Regions from separate parts of the Nonomuraea sp. NPDC050227 genome, predicted to be linked through region 2. Evidence: riboswitches for the same ligand, from Rfam matches in the RefSeq annotation. Region 2 holds a riboswitch; the other holds the start of a gene.
What was found. Region 2 has a riboswitch for glycine ahead of gcvT (glycine cleavage system aminomethyltransferase GcvT). Riboswitches for the same ligand answer to the same signal wherever they lie in the genome.
Positions count from the first base shown of each region.

Region 1 (4,688 bases), on a different contig from region 2:
GCAGCCCGGCGGCCTCCCCCGGGTCGCCGTACTCCAGCAGCGTCTCGGCGAGCTGGCGGGCCGCGTGCGCGGCGGCCTCGGCGTCGCCTGAGTCAAGGCTCGCGTCGAGGGCGGAGCGCAGCTCCTTGCCGGCCTCCTGCGGGCTGCCGGCCAGCCGGGCCAGCGCGAGGTGCGCCAGCGGGACGTAGGCCGGCGTGCCGACGCCGAGCACCGCCTGCCAGGCGGCCCTGGCCTGGTCGTCGCGGCCCTCGCGCTCGAAACCCTGGGCCAGGTGGCAGGCGGCCTGGGCGGCGTACTCGGGATGGCCGGTGGCCAGCGCGGTGCGGGCCGCGGCGCGGGCGGCCTCGGTGTCGCCGCGCTCGTCGAGCACCACGGCCAGCCCCACGGCCGCCTGGGCCCGGTCGGGGCTGTCGGGGTCGGCGACCAGCTCGGTCAGGATCGCCGCCGCACCCTCCAGGTCGCCGCCCTCGGCCAGGCGGCGGGCGGTGTCGAGAGGCGGGGTCTCCAGCTCTGAGAACGTCAAGAGAGCTCCTTCAGGCGACGGATCGCACCGAGCCTAACGGCTCGTCGCGATCATGTCTGCTCACTTGACGGTGCAGGACTGGGCCAGATCCGGCGCGGGCCCCCGGGCGGGGACCCGCGTGGGCGGATCAGTCCTCGTACGCCTCCAGCGGCGGGCAGGAGCACACCAGGTTGCGGTCGCCGTACGCCTGGTCGATGCGGCGCACCGGCACCCAGTACTTGCCCTCGCGCAGCGAGGCCACCGGGTAGGCCGCCTCGGTCCGCGAGTACGGGTGGGCCCACTCGTCGGCGGTGACCGACTCGGCCGTGTGCGGCGCGTTGCGCAGCGGGTTGTCGGTCTTGTCGTAGTCGCCGGAGGCCACCTTGGCGATCTCGCCGCGGATGGCGATCATGGCGTCCACGAACCGGTCGAGCTCGTCCAGGTCCTCGCTCTCGGTCGGCTCGATCATCAGCGTCCCGGCCACCGGGAACGACATGGTCGGCGCGTGGAAGCCGTAGTCGATCAGGCGCTTGGCCACGTCGTCGACGGTGACGCCGGTCTCCTTGGTGATCTGGCGCAGGTCCACGATGCACTCGTGGGCCACCAGGCCGCCGCGGCCGGTGTAGAGCACCGGGTAGTGCGGGGCCAGCCGCCGGGCCAGGTAGTTGGCCGACAGGATGGCCTGCTCGGTGGCCGCCGTGAGGCCCTCGGAGCCCATCATCCGCACGTACGCCCACGAGATCGGCAGGATGCCCGCCGAGCCGTACGGGGCGGCCGAGACCGGACCGACCGGGCCGCCGTCGCGCAGCGGGTGGCCGGGCAGATAGGCCGCCAGGTGGCCGCGGACCGCGACCGGGCCGACGCCGGGGCCGCCGCCGCCGTGCGGGATGCAGAACGTCTTGTGCAGGTTGAGGTGGGACACGTCGGCGCCGAACTCGCCCGGCTTGGCCAGGCCCACCAGGGCGTTGAGGTTGGCGCCGTCGACGTAGACCTGGCCGCCGGCCTCGTGCACCTTGGCGCAGACCTCGGTGATCGACTCCTCGTACACGCCGTGCGTGGACGGGTACGTCACCATGATCGCGGCGAGCTTGTCGCGGTGCTTGGCGATCTTGGCGTCGAGGTCGGCCAGGTCGATGTTGCCGTCGTTGTCGCAGGCCACGACGACGACCCGCATGCCCGCCATGACGGCGCTGGCCGCGTTCGTGCCGTGGGCCGAGGACGGGATCAGGCACACGTCCCGCTCGGTGTCGCCGTTGGCCTGGTGGTAGGCGCGGATGGCCAGCAGGCCGGCGAACTCGCCCTGGGAGCCGGCGTTCGGCTGGATGGAGACCGCGTCGTAGCCGGTCACCTCGGCCAGCCAGCCCTCCAGCGTACCGATGAGCTCCCGGTAGCCCTCGGTCTGGGCCTCCGGCGCGTACGGGTGCACGCCGGCGAACTCCGGCCAGGTGATCGGCTCCATCTCGGTGGTCGCGTTCAGCTTCATCGTGCACGAGCCGAGCGGGATCATCGAACGGTCGAGCGCGATGTCCTTGTCCTGGAGCCTGCGCAGGTAGCGCAGCATCGCGGTCTCGGAGCGGTGGCTGTGGAAGACCGGGTGGGTCAGGTAGTCCGACTCGCGCAGCAGTTCGGCCGGCAGCGCGTCGGCCTCCAGCGCCACCTCCTCGCGCTCGACGCCGAAGGCGGCCCACACCTTGACCAGCTCGGCGGCGCCGGTCTTCTCGTCGCAGGCGATCGAGACGTGGTCGTCGCCGGCCTGCCACAGGTTGACGCCCCGCTCGGCGGCGGCGGCCACCACCTCGGCGGCCCTGCCGGGCACCCGGACGAGCACGGTGTCGAAGAACTCGCCGTGCACGACCTCCAGGCCGGCCTCGCGCAGCCCGCCGGCCAGCGCGACGGCGTGCCGGTGCACGCGGTGCGCGATCCGGCGCAGGCCCTCGGGGCCGTGGTAGACGGCGTACATGCCGGCGATCACGGCCAGCAGGACCTGGGCGGTGCAGATGTTGCTGGTGGCCTTCTCGCGGCGGATGTGCTGCTCGCGGGTCTGCAGGGCCAGCCGGTAGGCGGGGTCGCCGTCGACGTCGACCGACACGCCGACCAGCCGGCCGGGCATCTGCCGCTGCAGGCCCTCGCGTACGGACATGTAGGCCGCGTGCGGCCCGCCGAACCCGAAGGAGACGCCGAAGCGCTGGGAGGAGCCGACGGCGATGTCGGCGCCCAGCTCGCCGGGGGCGGCCACCAGCGTGAGGGCCAGCAGGTCGGCGGCGGCCACGACGAGCGCGCCGGCCTCGTGCGCCCTGGCGGCCACGTCGCGGAAGTCGCGCAGGCGGCCCGAGGCGCCCGGGTACTGGACGAGCACGCCGAAGCACTCGGGCAGCTCGCCGTCGAGGTCGTGCTCGACCAGCGTGATGCCGAGCGGCTCGGCGCGGGTGGCCAGCACGGCCTTGGTCTGGGGCAGCGTGTCGGCGTCGACCACGAACACGTCGCTCTTGGACCTGCCGGCCCGGCGGGCCAGCGTCATGGCCTCGGCCGCGGCGGTGGCCTCGTCCAGCAGGGAGGCGCCGGCGACGTCGAGGCCGGTCAGGTCGGAGACGACCGTCTGGAAGTTCAGCAGCGCCTCCAGGCGGCCCTGCGAGATCTCCGGCTGGTACGGCGTGTAGGCGGTGTACCAGCCCGGGTTCTCCAGCAGGTTGCGCCGGATGACGGCGGGCGTGACGGTGTCGTAGTAGCCCAGGCCGATCATGGAGGTCAGCACCCGGTTGCGGGAGGCCAGCTCGCGCAGCTCGGCGATGGCCTCGGTCTCGCTCGCGGCGGCCGGCAGCTTGAGCCGGTCCTTGACCCTGATGGCCTCGGGCACGGCCACGGCCACCAGATCGCCGACGGACTCGAAGCCCACGGCCTCGAGCATGCGCTGCTGCTCGGACTCCGATGGGCCGATGTGCCTGGACGAGAACGGCGGAGCGGACAGGTCGGTCATGGAGGTTGCCTCCCGAGGCTTGGAGACCGGCGCCAGGGCGCGGGCGAGTGCCGGATCTCCCCCTCTGTCATCGCGACGTCATCGCGACCTGAGAGCTTCACCCCACCGTGGGGCTTGCACCGTCGGTGAGGTGCGCCTGGCGGGCGCACCTGCTTTCCAGAGTTGCCTCACCCGAGCGGTACGGGATGCCTGAGAGATTCCGGGGAGGGTTGCTCCTTCGGCGCCCCAGGACCGCAGCCCAGGGACTCTCCCGCACGGGGTCATCAGCCTTACTCTGTCCTAGATTACTACGGTGTGTTCAGCGGTTCAGCTCACCCCGTGCGGCGTGCGCGACGCCGCTTGGCGAGCTCGTCAGCGGGATGGTCGGCCGGGACGGTGTCCTCGACCGCCGCCCGTTCCCCCGGCAGCTCCGCGAGGGAGCCCTCGACCTCTCGCCAGACCCGGCCGAGCGCGATGCCGAACACGCCCTGGCCGCCCTGGAGGAGATCGATCACCTCGTCGGCCGAGGTGCACTCGTAGACGCTGACACCGTCGCTCATGAGCGTGATCTGCGCGAGGTCGGCGACCCCGCGGTCACGCAGATGCTGCACCGCGGTGCGGATCTGCTGCAACGACACCCCGGTGTCGAGCAGCCGCTTGACGACCTTGAGCACCAGGATGTCGCGGAAGCTGTAGAGCCGCTGCGAGCCCGAGCCGTGCGCGGCTCTTATCGTGGGCTCGACCAGGCCCGTGCGCGCCCAGTAGTCGAGCTGCCTGTAGGTGATGCCGGCTGCCGAGCAGGCTGTGGGCCCGCGGTATCCGATGTCGTCGGGCACCGTCGCGGGCTGCTCGTCGAAGAGCAGTCCCTGCTCTCCGGCACGCTGCCGCGCGCTCTCGCGCCGCACCGGATCTTCCTGGCCGGCCGTCTTTCCCTCGCCGCTGCTGACCGCCACGCGGACCTCCGGCTTTCTCTCATCCCATGGCCTGATCTGGGGGTTCGTAAAGGGCGACCACGGGTTTCACTTGCACCGTAGGACCGTGACCATGCTCAGTCAACGATCCGGCTCGGCGCGTCGTGAAGCGTAAATGCACTGAAATACCTACCCCGCCCTGCCGAAGTCCTCGGGAGTGATCGTGTCAAGGAACTCCCTGAACTTCTCCACCTCGTCCTCCTGGTCGTCAGGGATGATCACGCCGGCCTCCTGGACCACCTCTTCGCTGGCGAAGATGCGC
Region 1 covers NZ_JBITJF010000002.1:479,593-484,280, reverse strand. The annotation lists gene ACIBK9_RS09415 (hypothetical protein) at 1-523, opposite strand, end outside; gene gcvP (aminomethyl-transferring glycine dehydrogenase) at 651-3,476, opposite strand; glycine riboswitch at 3,643-3,739, opposite strand; gene ACIBK9_RS09405 (MerR family transcriptional regulator) at 3,788-4,408, opposite strand; gene ACIBK9_RS09400 (bifunctional nuclease family protein) at 4,556-4,688, opposite strand, start outside.
Region 1: it holds a riboswitch for glycine, as region 2 does, so the genes downstream of both, gcvP (aminomethyl-transferring glycine dehydrogenase) here and gcvT (glycine cleavage system aminomethyltransferase GcvT) in region 2, are expected to answer to the same signal.

Region 2 (4,688 bases):
TGACGGCGCATCTGAGCCAGTTGCAGTCCATCGCCACGAGCAACGGCGGCAACCGCGCCTCGGGCAGGCCGGGCTTCACCGCCTCGATGAACTACATCAAGGGCAAGCTGGACGCGGCCGGCTTCACCACCCGCGTGCAGAACTTCAGCGGCGGCAGCAACCTGATCGCCGACTGGCCGGGCGGCCCGGCCAACCAGACCGTGATGCTCGGCGCCCACCTCGACAGCGTCGCGGCCGGCCCCGGGATCAACGACAACGGTTCCGGCTCGGCCGCGCTCCTGGAGAACGCCCTCACCCTGGCCGCCCGCAAGCCCACCCTCACCAAGCACGTGCGGTTCGGCTGGTGGGGCGCCGAAGAGGCGGGCATGGTCGGGTCCAGGTACTACGTCCAGAACGGCGGCGCGAGCGGCGTCGAGGTGTACCTGAACTTCGACATGATCGCCTCGACCAACGCCGGCTATTTCGTCTACGACGACGACGCGGCGATCCAGCGCACCTTCAACGACTACTTCGCCACCATCGGCCTGCAGACCGAGGGTGACAGGGAGGGCGACGGCCGCAGCGACCACGCCTCGTTCAAGAGCGCGGGCGTCCGGGTCGGCGGCCTGGCCACGGGGGCCGGGGCGGTCAAGAGCTCGGCCCAGGCCGCCAAGTGGGGCGGCTCGGCCGGGCAGGCGTTCGACCGCTGCTACCACAGCGCGTGCGACAGCTACCCGAGCGCCATCAACACCACGGCGCTCGACCGCAACTCCGACGCCATCGCCTACGCCATATGGAAGCTCGCCGTGGGCACCAGCACGCCCACGGAGAACGACTACTCGATCTCGGTGACCCCGTCGTCGGCATCGGTCCAGGCCGGTCAGTCGGCTACCGCGGCGGTCAGTACCCAGGTCACGTCCGGCCAGGCGCAGAGCGTCGCGCTCTCCGCCGGGAACGTGCCGAGCGGGGTCACCGTCTCCTTCAGCCCGTCCACGGTTCAGGCGGGCCAGTCGTCCACCGTCACGATCGCCACCACCAGCGGCGTCGCGGCGGGGACGTACACCATAGGGATCAACGGCGACGGGGCGACGGCGGACCACTCCGCGTCCTTCACCCTGACCGTCGGAGGGGACGGCCAGGGCACCACCTGGACGGCTTACAAGTCGTACACGGCCGGAGACGTCGTCACCTACCAGGGGGTCAGCTACCGCTGCCTCCAGGCGCACACCAGCCTGCCGGGCTGGGAGCCGCCGAACGTGCCCGCCCTCTGGGCACGGGCCTGACCTCAGGGCCTGTCATCTGTAGGGCCTGATCCCGCGCGGGCCGGTCACCGCCGGCCCGCCCCGAGCTGCCGCGTGCGAGCTGACCTGCCATGACCGGCTCGCGCGCGGCCACCAACGCGGCCGCGACCCCGCCTCTCCGGGGCCGCGGCCGCTTTTCGCTGCGTGCGGTATGTCGCGGATGCCGCGGATGGTGGAGGGCGAAGCGCGACAACACCCCCATGACGGCACTAGGCTGACGGACATCACCGGCGAAACCGTGCGGGAGAGCACCCTGACAGCCGGTCAGGGTCCCTGAAGGAGCAAGCCCTCCCCGCGAACCTCTCAAGGCAAAGGACCGCGCGGCAGCCCTGTAAGGCGTTCTTACGGGGAGGTGACCTCTGGAAAGCAGGCCCTCGGGGCCTCGCCGAAGGTGAAAGTCCGGTAAAACTCGGGCGAAGCTCTCAGGCATCCATGACAGAGGGGGAGGATGCTGGCATCCAATCCTGTCCTGAGGTGCGACAAATGTCCCGACCTACGCCGCTACGAGACGTCCACGAGGCCCTAGGCGCCACGCTGACCGACTTCGCCGGCTGGCTCATGCCGCTCCGGTACGGCAGCGAGTCCGCGGAGCACAAAGCCGTCCGCGAGGCGGCCGGGCTGTTCGACCTCTCGCACATGGGCGAGATCTTCCTGACCGGTCCGCAGGCCGGAGAGGCCCTCGACTACGCGCTGGTCGGCCACCTGTCGGCGCTCGCGCCCGGCCGGGCCAGGTACACGATGATCGTGGACGAGCGCGGCGGGGTGCTCGACGACCTCATCGTCTACCGGCTGGCGGACGAGGAGTTCATGGTGGTGGCCAACGCCTCGAACTCCGACAAGGTCGCGGATGAGCTGAAAAATCGTACTAAGTCGTATGACGCGGCGGTCGATGACCGCTCCCAGCAGTACGCCCTCATCGCGATCCAGGGCCCGAAGGCCCAGGAGATCCTGGCCACGCTCACCGACGCCGACCTCGACGGTCTCAAGTACTACGCGGGCCTGCCCGGCGTGGTCGACGGCCGCCAGGCGCTCATCGCCCGTACCGGCTACACCGGCGAGGACGGCTTCGAGCTGTTCGTCGCCAACCAGGACGCCGTGCCGCTCTGGCGCGCCCTGGAGGCCGCGGGCGAGCCGCACGGGCTGCGCGCCGCCGGTCTGTCCAGCCGCGACACCCTCAGGCTGGAGGCCGGCATGCCGCTCTACGGCAACGAGCTGAGCTCCGACCTGACCCCGTTCGACGCGGGGCTGGGCAGAGTGGTGAAATTCGACAAGCCCGGTGACTTCGTCGGCAGGGCGGCGCTGGAGGCGGTCAAGGACGACCAGCCCCGCCGCCGCCTCGTCGGCCTGGTCGCCCAGGGCCGCCGGGTGCCGCGTCACGGCTACCCGGTCACCCGCGACGGCGCCGTCGTCGGCGAGGTCACCAGCGGTGCGCCCTCCCAGACCCTGGGCAAGCCCATCGCGATGGCCTACGTGGACGCCGGTGCCGACACAGGTCTGGCCGTGGACATCCGGGGCAGCCATGAACCTATGGACCTGGTCGAGCTGCCCTTCTACAGGAGGAACAAGTGAGCAACATCCCTGACGACCTGAACTACACCAAGGAGCACGAGTGGGTGTCGGGCGTGGACGACGGCATCACCGTGACCGTCGGCATCACGGCCTTCGCCGCCGAGGCTCTTGGTGACGTCGTCTTCGTGCAGCTCCCCGAGGTCGGTTCGACCGTCGAGGCGGGTGACTCGGTCGGCGAGGTGGAGTCCACCAAGTCGGTGAGCGAGATCTACGCGCCCGTCGGCGGCGAGATCGTCGAGGTGAACTCGGCCGTGGCCGACGACCCGTCGCTGGCCAACAGCGACCCGTACGGCGACGGCTGGATGTTCCGCGTCCGCATGGAGGGCGACGCGGAGGACCTGCTGTCCGCCGAGGAGTACACGGCGCTCACCTCAGGCGAGTCCTGACACCAACGCCGGGGCCCGCCGCGGGCCCCGGCACTTCCTGAACTGAAGGGCGCCATCAATGGCGATCAGCGTCTTCGACCTCTTCAAGATCGGCATCGGACCGTCCAGCTCCCACACGGGCGGCCCGATGGCCGCCGCGCACAAGTTCGCCCGCGGGCTGCACGACGACGGCCTGCTCCCCCGCGTGGCCCGCGTCGAGGTCATCCTGTACGGCTCGCTCGGCCTGACCGGCAAGGGCCACGGCAGCGACAAGGCGGTGCTGCTCGGCCTGTCCGGTGAGAAGCCGGAACTGGTCGACGTCGACTCCGTCGACACCCGCCTGGCCGAGATGCGCGCCGCGGGCACGGTCAAGCTCTACGGCGAGCGCGAGATCCCCTTCGTCGTGGGTCAGGACCTCGTCTTCGAGCGCAAGATCTCCCTGCCCGAGCACCCCAACGGCATGCGCTTCACCGCCCGCGACGAGCAGGGCGAGACCGTGCGCGAGAAGGTCTACTTCTCCGTCGGCGGCGGCTTCGTCGTGGACGAGAAGGCCACCGGCGCCGACCGCATCAAGCCCGACGACACCGTCCTGCCCTACCCGTTCGCCTCGGGCGAGGAGCTGCTCAAGCACTGCTCGAACACCGGCCTGTCGATCTCCGCCCTGATGCTGGAGAACGAGAAGGCGTTCGGGCGCACCGAGGAGGAGATCCGCGCGGGCATCCTCAACCTGTGGCGGGTGATGTCGGAGTGCGTGCGGCGCGGCATCAGCAAGGAGGGCGTGCTGCCCGGCGGCCTGAAGGTCAAGCGCCGGGCCAACCAGCTCCACCGGCGGCTGCAGGCCGAGTCGGCAGAGAAGGACCCGCTGCAGGCGATGGACTGGGTGGCGCTGTTCGCCCTGGCCGTCAACGAGGAGAACGCCGCCGGCGGCCGCATCGTCACCGCCCCCACCAACGGCGCCGCGGGCATCATCCCGGCCGTGCTGACGTACTACACCAAGTTCGTCCCGAGCGCCGACGACGACGGCGTGGTGCGTTTCCTGCTCACGGCGGCCGCGATCGGCGTGCTGTTCAAGGAGAACGCCTCGATCTCCGGCGCCGAGGTCGGCTGCCAGGGCGAGGTGGGCTCGGCCTGCTCGATGGCCTCGGCCGGGCTGACCGAGGTCATGGGCGGCACCCCCGAGCAGGTGGAGAACGCCGCCGAGATCGGCATCGAGCACAACCTCGGGCTGACCTGCGACCCGATCGGCGGCCTGGTGCAGATCCCGTGCATCGAGCGCAACGCGGTGGCCTCCAACAAGGCCATCACGGCCGCCCGGATCGCCCTGCGCGGCGACGGCCGCCACTACGTGGCGCTGGACAAGGCCATCAAGACCATGCGCGACACCGGCCGCGACATGCTCGACAAGTACAAGGAGACCTCCCGCGGCGGCCTGGCCGTCAACGTCATCGAGTGCTGACCCGCCTCCGAGTGGTAC
Region 2 covers NZ_JBITJF010000009.1:264,594-269,281, reverse strand. The annotation lists gene ACIBK9_RS32610 (M28 family peptidase) at 1-1,262, shown strand, start outside; glycine riboswitch at 1,512-1,609, shown strand; glycine riboswitch at 1,630-1,729, shown strand; gene gcvT (glycine cleavage system aminomethyltransferase GcvT) at 1,764-2,849, shown strand; gene gcvH (glycine cleavage system protein GcvH) at 2,846-3,235, shown strand; gene ACIBK9_RS32595 (L-serine ammonia-lyase) at 3,294-4,670, shown strand.